DNA from 2 places in the Allobrachymonas denitrificans genome. Region 1 is predicted to be linked to the other one. Evidence: predicted binding sites of a transcription regulator. Region 1 holds the regulator's gene; the other holds the start of a gene.
The links. Region 1 encodes sigma-54, which starts transcription at its own class of promoters, with help from an activator protein. Its sites were predicted from a motif close to TGGCANGNAANCTGCTTT; they were not measured.
Positions count from the first base shown of each region.

Region 2: a site for sigma-54 is predicted at 1,789-1,806, ahead of cydP (cytochrome oxidase putative small subunit CydP). Genes of this name have one in related genera too.

Region 1 covers NZ_CAJQUA010000001.1:2,172,255-2,177,081, forward strand. The annotation lists gene KKQ75_RS10150 (thiol:disulfide interchange protein DsbA/DsbL) at 1-303, shown strand, start outside; gene lptA (lipopolysaccharide transport periplasmic protein LptA) at 390-1,052, shown strand; gene lptB (LPS export ABC transporter ATP-binding protein) at 1,049-1,870, shown strand; gene rpoN (RNA polymerase factor sigma-54) at 1,877-3,550, shown strand; gene KKQ75_RS10170 (hypothetical protein) at 3,697-4,200, shown strand; gene ssb (single-stranded DNA-binding protein) at 4,606-4,827, opposite strand, start outside.
Region 2 covers NZ_CAJQUA010000001.1:2,472,226-2,477,052, forward strand. The annotation lists gene KKQ75_RS11620 (cytochrome b/b6 domain-containing protein) at 1-177, shown strand, start outside; gene KKQ75_RS11625 (sigma-54 interaction domain-containing protein) at 255-1,676, opposite strand; gene cydP (cytochrome oxidase putative small subunit CydP) at 1,822-1,998, shown strand; gene KKQ75_RS11635 (cytochrome ubiquinol oxidase subunit I) at 1,995-3,566, shown strand; gene cydB (cytochrome d ubiquinol oxidase subunit II) at 3,579-4,721, shown strand; gene cydX (cytochrome bd-I oxidase subunit CydX) at 4,752-4,827, shown strand, end outside.

The DNA of each region.
Region 1 (4,827 bases):
ATGCACGGCCGCGTGTTCGATGCCATCCACAAGCAGCGCATCAACCTGATGACGGACGCCAACATACTGGCCTGGGCGGCCCAGCAGCCCGAACTCAAGGGCCGCTTCGAACAGGCTTACAAATCCTTCGGCATGGACGCCAAGCTGCGCCGTGCCAACCAGCTGGCCATGGACTATGGCATCGAGGGCGTGCCCTCGCTGGGCGTGGCCGGCAAGTTCTACATCGATGGCGAAACCGCCAAGGGCCTGACCCGCGGCCTGCAGATCGCCACGACCCTGGCCCTCCAGGCGGCCAAGGGCTGACCGGCGCTGGCGGCCGCCCCGGCCGCCTCGCTACAATGGCTGCATCCCCTCTTGCCGGTGCCTGTGCACCGGCCCAACGACACTCCATGAAACAAGTCCTGCTTTCCAGCGTCGTCGCCCTGCTGTGCAGCACCATGCTGCTGCCCGCGCACGCCGAACTGGCCGACCGCAACAAGCCCATGAACGTGGAAGCGGACGCCATGCAGTACGACGACCTGAACAAGATCAGCACCTTCACCGGCCGCGTGGTGGCGACCAAGGGCACCATCATCCTGCGCGCCGGCAAAGTCGAGGTAAGACAGGATGCCCAGGGGAACCAGCATACGCTCGCCATCAGTGACGGGAAGCGACCCGTCTTCATGCGCCAGAAACGCGAAGGCCTGAACGAGTTCTTCGAGGGCGAAGGCGCACGTATCGAGCGTGATGAGCTGAGCCAGATCACCCGTCTTATCGGCAACGCCAAGCTGCGTCGCCTGGTCGGCAACACGCTGGCGGATGAAGTGGTGGGCGACACCATCGTCTACAACGAAGTGACCGAGACCTACAACGTGGTGGGCGGCCCGTCCACCGCGGCGGGCGGCGCGGCTGCCGGTGCCGTGCCGGCAGGCCGCGTGCGGGCCACCATCGTGCCAGTCGGCCCGGGTGGCAGCCGCGTCGTGCCCGGCGCCAAGCCGGCGGCCACCGCACCTGCCGCCCCTCGCACCGGCACCACGCTGCGCCCGAGCAGCGCCATCGGGAACCGCCAATGACCGCCGCCGCCGAACTCCGCGAGCCCGCTTTGGCCGCTGCCACCGGCGCGGCCGACGCTCTGACGGCCACCGATACCGGCAGCCAGCTCGTGGTGCGCCATTTGCAGAAGACCTACGGCCGGCGCAAGGTGGTCAAGGACGTCTCGCTCACCGTGCGCAAGGGCGAAGTGGTCGGCCTGCTCGGCCCCAACGGCGCCGGCAAGACCACGTCCTTCTACATGATCGTCGGCCTGATCCGCGCCGATGGCGGCACCATTTCCATCGACGGCGAGCCGATCGAGGACATGCCGATCCACCGCCGCTCGCGCATGGGCCTGTCCTACCTGCCGCAGGAAGCCTCCATCTTCCGCAAGCTCACGGTGGAGGAAAACATCCGCGCCGTGCTCGAACTGCAGGTGGACGAACGCGGCCGCAAGCTGGGCCGCAACGACATCGACAGCCAGCTCAACGCGCTGCTGGAAGACCTGCACATTGCACAACTGCGCGAATCGCCTGCGCTGGCGCTGTCCGGCGGCGAGCGCCGCCGCGTCGAGATCGCCCGCGCCCTGGCCACGCAGCCGCGCTTCATCCTGCTGGACGAACCCTTTGCCGGCATCGACCCGATCGCCGTGCTCGAGATCCAGCGCATCATCCAGTTCCTGAAGCAGCGCGGCATCGGCGTGCTCATCACCGACCACAACGTGCGGGAAACGCTGGGTATCTGCGATCATGCCTGCATCATCAGCGACGGCACCGTCCTGATGGAAGGCACGCCCGAAGAAATCGTCGCCAACCCCGAGGTGCGCCGCGTCTATCTGGGCGAACACTTCCGCATGTAGGACGGCATGAAGCCCGGCCTGCAGCTGCGCACCGCCCAGGGGCTGGCGCTCACGCCGCAACTGCAGCAGTCGATCCGGCTGCTGCAACTGTCCACGCAGGAGCTGCAGCAGGAATTGCAGCAGGCGCTGGCCGAGAACCCGTTTCTGGAGTTGCTGGAAGATGGGGAAGGCTCCCTTCCCGAGTCCGCTTCGGGCGACGATGACACCCAGGCTGAACCGGCCGACGCATTCGCGAGCGGGGATTTCCGCGCGGAAGCAGCGGCTGCTTCCGGGGCCGATGCCTACGACAATGAAACTACCGCCAGTTCCTCCGCGCTCAACGACGCCGCCAGCGTGCTGGCCGATGATGCCGCCCCAGGCAGCGCCGGCCCGGCCGAGGAGGGCGACGAGGCTCTGTGGCAACACGGACAGGATTCCGGCAGCGACGCCCCCGAAACCGGGGATGCAGCCGCCTCCGAATCGCGCGACAGCTGGGAAACCGACACTCCTTACCCCTCCGCCCCCGCCAGCGGCGACGACGACTGGCAGGACCGCCTGCAGGCCGCCACCAGCCTGACCGAGCACCTGGAACAGCAGGCCCACGCCCTACGTCTGGATCCGCAGGAGCAGGCCGCCCTGCAATGCCTGATCGATTCGCTCGACGAGCGCGGCTGGCTGGCCGATTCGCTGGACGAGCTGGCCGACTCCCTGCTGCCGCAGCTGGCGGACGACAGCAGCACCATCGAGGAACAGCGCGAGGAATTGCTGCACCTGCTCACCATGGCACTGCGCCTGCTGCAGGCCATGGAACCGGCCGGCGTGGGCGCACGCGACCTGGCCGAGTGCCTGCGCCTGCAGCTGGCGACGGACCGTCTGGCCGCCCACCCTGCCGCCAGCACCGCGCGCGCCGTGCTGGCGCAGCCGCTGGACCTGCTGGCACGCCGCGACATCCGCAGCCTGGCGCGCCAGACCGGCAGCCCGGCCGATTCCGTCAAGGCCGCCCTGCAGCTGATCGCCACGCTGGAGCCGCAACCGGCGCGCCGCTTCGCCCCGGCCGAGCGCGAATTCATCGTGCCCGATGCCGTGGTGCATCGCCTGCCCGCGCGCGCGGGCATGACAGGCTGGCAGGTGCAGCTCCACGCCGAAGCCCTGCCGCGCTTGCAGGTCCAGGAACGCTATGCCGCCCTGCTGCGCCAGCATCGCGACGGCAGCGCCGAGGCCCTGCAGCAGCAGCTCAACGAGGCGCGCTGGCTGGTGCGCAGCCTGCAACAGCGCCAGGACACGCTGCTACGCGTGAGCGAGGCCATCGTGCAGCGGCAGGCCCGCTTCCTGGCCGAAGGCCCGCTGGCCATGCAACCGCTGGTGATGCGCGAGATTGCCGACACGCTGGGCCTGCACGAATCCACCATCAGCCGCGTCTGCAGCGGCAAGTACCTGTCCACGCCGTGGGGCACCTTCGAGCTGAAGCACTTCTTCGGCTCCGGCCTGGCCAGCGAGGACGGCAGCAGCACCAGCAGCACCGCGGTGCGCACGCTGATCGCGCAATGGATCGCCGAGGAGCCAGCGCGCAAGCCGCTCAGCGACAGCCGCCTGTGCGAGCTGCTGCAGGAGCGCGGCATCCAGTGCGCGCGCCGCACCGTCGCCAAGTACCGCGAGCAGCTGCGCATCCCCCCGGCGCACCTGCGCAAGAGCCTCGATTAAGGTCGCCTGCGGCCTACTCCTGCGTCGTCCGCGGGCTGACAGCGCCTCGCCCTGCTCTCCCACGAAGCGCCCCCGGCTGTGTTTCCACAATGGAGCCCATGCAGCCGGAAAGAGCTGCATGCCCCCCAACCCGACAGGAGATACGCATGAACACCCCCAACAACCCCCATAACGTTCCCGAAACCCCGCAGGACGCCCGGGAAGAAGCCAGCACCGTCGGCATGGCCGGTGGCGCCTTGGCTGGTGCCGCTGCAGGTGCAGCCATCGGCGCTGCGGCTGCCGGCCCCGTCGGCGTGATCGCCGGTGGCGTGATTGGCGCGCTGACCGGTGGCGTGGTCGGCTACACCGCCGTGGATTCGGCCGACCCCAACTATGCCTACTGGGAAGACAGCTACCAGAGCCAGCCCGGCTACCGTGCCGACTACGACTACACGCGCGACTACAGCCCCGCCTACCGTCTGGGCTACCAGGGCCGCGGCGTCTACGCCGGCCGCAGCTGGGACGAATCGGAAGCCGACCTGGCGCGCGACTGGGACACCATCAAGGGCGACTCCCGCCTGACCTGGGAAGAGGCCAAGGCCTCCGCCCGCTCCGCCTGGCACCGTGTCGAGGAAGCCCTGCCGGGCGATGCGGACGGCGACGGCCGCTAAGCCGCACGGCAGCGCCCAATGAAAAACCCCGGCAGGTCATACACCGCGCCGGGGTTTAATGCGGCACCTGGCTATGGTGCGGCTGAAAAAGCTGGCATGAATTCCGCAGCATGCCCTGCGCGCGGGGGCCTGATGGCCCTGCCGCCGCCTCCCTTGGCTGGAAGCGCCTCCTGTGTGACGGAGTGATGTCATCTTAGCGTCGGACATCGCTGCTTCGCCCCGGGAAAGCCCGTAAAACCGGTGCCAGTGTGTGAACACATGTAAAAGCACAGGCCCTGCGGCTTCAGCCAAAAAACTCCCCGCAGCAGGCGCCCCAGCTGCTGCGGTGCACGGCATCGCTGCATGAAAAAACCCTCGCCTGTGCATGACAAGAGCGAGGGTTTGCTTACGCTTTCGGCGCGCCGGTCAGAACGGAATATCGTCATCCATGTCGCCAAAGCCGCCGGCATCCGGGGCCGGAGCAGGGGCCGGGGCACGCTGCGGAGCGGGTGCACGCGGGGCCGGAGCGGCACTGCGCGGGGCACCGTAGCCGCCACCGCCGCCGCCGAAGCTGTCGTCATCGCCATAAGCGCCGCCGGAGCCGCCCATGCCTTCGCGCTTGCCCAGCATCTGCATCTGGTCCACGCG
Region 2 (4,827 bases), 300 kb from region 1:
AACGTGCTCAGCCTGTACTGGGTGGCCGTGGCGCATACCGCTGGCGCCTTCATGATCCTGGTCTTCCTGATCATGCACCTGTACCTGATCACCACCGGCCATACCGTGGGTTCGCAGCTCAAGGCCATGATCACGGGGTGGGAAGAGCTTCCTGGCGCCGGCGAACGCAAGGCCTGAGTCTCCTCCGACGGGGCGCTGGCAGCGCCCCTTGAAGCCAGCCGGAGCGGCATATGCCCCACCGGCTTTTTTGTGGCTCAGGCCGAGTGGCCGGTTTCCTGCTGCAACTGGCGCAGGCGGCGGTACAGCGTGCGCTCGCTGATGCCGAGCGCGCGCGCCAGCTCTGCGCGATTGCCCGCATGGCGCTGCAGTGCCTGCAGCAGGGCCTGACGCTCGAGTTGCTGCAGGGTTGCGACAGGCGCCGCACGGAAAGCGCTGCCAGCGTCCGCAAGGGCGGTGGTGCCGTGGCCAGGGGAGGCCGCGGAGGCGGGCAGACTGTACGCACCGGGCAGGGCCGCAGCAGCTTGCCAGGCCGTTGCCTCGGGCTGCAGTGCCTGCGCCATCAGTGCCGCATCCAGCACCTCGCCATCGGCCAGCAGGCAGGCGCGCTCCAGCACATTGCGCAGCTCGCGCACGTTGCCGGGGAAGGGCCAGGTCTGCAGGCAATGCAGCGCAGCGGCACTGAGCCGCATGTCGCGCCCCGGTGCCAGGCGTTGCAGCAGGTGCGCGGCCAGCGCGGGAATGTCCTGCACCCGCTCGCGCAGCGGCGGCAGCCGGATCGGAAAGGTGGACAGGCGGTAGTACAGGTCCTGGCGGAACTTGCCGGCAGCCACCATGTCGGGCAGGCTGCGGTGCGAGGCCGAGATCAGCCGCACATCCACATGGCGCAGCTCGGTGCTGCCGACGCGGCGGTAGGTGCCGGTTTCGAGCAGGCGCAGCAGCTTGACCTGCATGGACAGTGGTATGTCGCCCACCTCGTCCAGGAACAGGGTGCCCCCGCTGGCAGCCTCGACCAGACCGGGCTTGCTTTGCGAGGCACCGGTAAAGGCGCCTTTCTCGTGGCCGAACAGTTCCGATTCGAACAGGGTCTCGGCCAGGCTGGCGCATTCCACCACCACGAAGGCATGGCTGCGCCGGTTGCTGCTTTCGTGCAGCGCATGCGCCACCAGTTCCTTGCCGGTGCCGGATTCGCCGTGCAGCAGCACGCTGGCCTCGGAGGGCGCCACGCGCGACACCATTTCCAGCATGCGGCGGAAGGCCGGCGAGGTGCCGGTTAGCCGGGGGCCGCCCTCGGGTGCATGCATGCGCAGCGGCTCCATCTTCTCGATGAAGTAGCGCAGCTCGCCGCGGGCATTGCGGATGGGCGCCAGTTCGATCTGCACGTATTCCTCGCCCTGCGGCGTATGGTGCAGGTGCAGCACGCGCTCGCGCTGGCCGGATTGCAGCGCCTGCGCCAGCGGGCAGGTTTCACCGGCCTGGTCGCAGGGTACATCGGAGCGGTGCGAGGCTTCGTGGCAGCGCTGGCCGATGATGGCGGCGCTGTGGCCATAGATGCGCTGGTAGGCGGCATTGGCAGCGCGGATGCGGTAGGCGCTGTCGCAGACGATGTGCGGCTCGGGCAGGCTGTCGAGGTAGGACAGCATTTCATGCGGCAGCGTGTCGGTGGGGACGGGTGACATGCCTGTCATTCTGGCAGAAATGCTGTCAGAATGACAGTGGCATTGACACGGGTCAAGACTTTGGCGAACAGCAGCCGTTTGCAAGCCCTTGTTTTCTGCCGTATTTGCAAGTTGGCACGATTCTTGTATGGATGGAGGCATGCGCATGCAATGGTCTGATTCCGCACTCGTGCGCCACCTGGTCTGGGTGGTGCTGGTCAAGCTGGTCCTGCTCACGGCCATCTGGTGGGCGTTCTTCCGCAGCGAGCGGGTGCAAGCCGACGCGGGCAGCACGGCAGCGCACGTTCTCGTCTCCCCCTCATCGTCAGGAGCTTCGCAGTGATATCCGAACAACTGGTTGACTTGTCGCGGCTGCAGTTTGCCGCCACGGCCATGTACCACTTCCTCTTCGTGCCGCTCACGCTCGGCATGGTCTGGCTGCTGGTGATCATGGAAAGCGTTTACGTGATGACCGGCAAGGTCATCTGGAAGGACATGACGCGCTTCTGGGGCAAGCTGTTCGGCATCAACTTCGCCCTGGGCGTGACCACCGGCATCACGCTGGAATTCCAGTTCGGCACCAACTGGGCCTATTACTCACACTATGTGGGCGATATTTTCGGCGCGCCGCTGGCGATCGAGGGGCTGATGGCCTTCTTCCTCGAATCGACCATGATCGGCCTGTTCTTCTTCGGCTGGGACCGTCTGAGCAAGCCGCAGCATTTGCTGGTGACCACGCTGATGGCCATCGGCACCAATCTGTCGGCGCTGTGGATCCTGATTGCCAACGGCTGGATGCAGGCCCCGGTGGGCGCCGAGTTCAACTTCGAAACCATGCGCATGGAGATGACCGACTTCATGGCCATCGTGTTCAACCCGGATGCGCAGGCCAAGTTCGTGCACACCGTGTCGGCCGGCTACGTGACGGGTGCCATGTTCGTGCTGTCCATCTCGGCCTGGTACCTGCTCAAGGGGCGCAACGTGGAGTTTGCCAAGCGCAGTTTCCGCGTGGCGGCTGCCTTTGGCCTGGCGTCCATCCTGTCGGTGATCGTGCTGGGAGATGAATCCGGCTATACCGTGGGCGAGGCGCAGCAGACCAAGATGGCCTCGCTCGAGGCGATGTGGGAAACCGAGCCGGCGCCGGCCGGGCTCAAGCTGGTGGCCGGCATCAACGAGGCCGAGCAGAAGAACGACTGGGAGATCGAGATTCCGTGGGTGATGGGCATCATCGGTACGCGCTCGCTCGACCGGCAGATTCCCGGCATCCACGATATCAAGCAGAAGAACCGCGAGCGCATCGAGCGCGGCATTCCGGCCGTGGTGGCGCTGGAGGCCCTGCGCAAGGACCGCAACGATGCCGAGGCGCTGCGCGTATTCAAGGAACACCAGAACGATCTGGGCTTCGGTCTGCTGCTGAAGAAATACACCACCGACGTGCGCCAGGCCACGCCCGAAATGATCCAGAAGGCGGTGGACAGCACGGTGCCGCGCGTGACGCCCATGTTCTGGAGCTTCCGCATCATGGTCGGGCTGGGCTTTCTGATGCTGGCGCTGTTTACGCTGGCGTTCTGGGAAACGCTCAAGGGCCGCTTCAGCGAGAAGCGCTGGCTGCTGCACTGGGCGCTGTGGATGCTGCCCGCGCCCTGGATCGCCGCCGAACTGGGCTGGTTCGTGGCCGAGTACGGCCGCCAGCCCTGGACTATCTACGGCGTGCTGCCGACGCACCTGTCGGTGTCCACGCTCAGCGTGGAGAGCCTGTATGGCTCGCTGGCGGGCTTCGTCGGCTTCTACACCTTGCTGCTGATCATCGAGATGTACCTGATGATCAAGTTTGCCCGCAAGGGGCCGGGCAGCCTTGGCACCGGACGCTATGACAACGACGTGGCACAGCAGCCGCGCACGCAGGCCTGAGGAGGACACACCATGCTGGACTATCCAACCCTGAAAATCATCTGGTGGCTGCTGGTGGGCGTGCTGCTGATTGGCTTTGCCATCATGGACGGGCATGACATGGGCGTGGGCACGCTGCTGCCCTTCGTCGGCAAGACCGACGACGAGCGCCGCGTGGTCATCAACTCGGTGGGCATGCACTGGGAGGGCAACCAGGTCTGGTTCATTACCGGCGGCGGCGCCATCTTTGCCGCCTGGCCGCTGATCTACGCCACGGCCTTCAGCGGCTTCTACTGGGCCATGATGGCCGCGCTGTGGGCGCTGTTCTTCCGGCCGGTCGGCTTCAAGTACCGCAGCCTGCTCAAGGACGCGCAGTGGCGCCGCAGCTGGGACTGGGGCCTGTTCGTCGGCGGCTTCGTGCCCCCGGTGATCTTCGGCGTGGCTTTCGGCAACCTGCTGCAGGGTGTGCCGTTCCAGTTCAACGAGCTGCTGATGGTGAACTACACCGGCAGCTTCTGGCAACTGCTCAATCCGTTTGCACTGCTGGCCGGCATCGTCTCCAGCGCCATGATCACGCTGCAGGGCGCCGTCTATCTGGCGCACCGCACCGAGGGTGCGATCCAGCGCCGTTCCGCAACGGCAGCGCTGTGGTCGGCCGTGCTGATGGTACTGGCTTTCGTGGGCGCCGGCCTGTGGCTGCGCTATGGCGGCATCCAGGGCTATGCCATCACGTCCGTGGTGGATCCGGCCGCGCTGCCCAACCCGCTGGGCAAGACGGTGGAACGCAGCGCCGATGGCTGGTGGATCAACTACGCGCGGCAGCCGCTGCTGTGGCTGCTGCCCTTGCTGGGCATCGCCGGGGCCCTGTTGGCCGCGCTGCTGACCAGGGCAGGGCGCACGCTGACGGCCTTCGTGCTGTCCTCGCTCGCCATCGTGGGCGTGATCGGCACGGCAGGGGCGGCCATGTTCCCGTTCCTGATGCCCTCGTCCTCCCATCCGGATTCCAGTCTGACAGTGTGGGACAGCGTCTCCAGCCACCTGACCCTGGGAGTGATGTTCTGGGCCACGCTGATCTTCATGCCGCTGATCATCTTCTACACCGGCTGGGCCTACCGCGTGATGCGCGGCAAGATCACGGTGGAGCAAATCCGCGCCAATGACCATTCGGCCTACTGAGGCCAACGCCAAGCAACAAGGAGAAAACGCATGTGGTATTTTGCCTGGGTCCTGGGCGTCGGCTTTGCCGTGCTGCTGGCCATCCTGAACGCCATGTGGGGCGAGA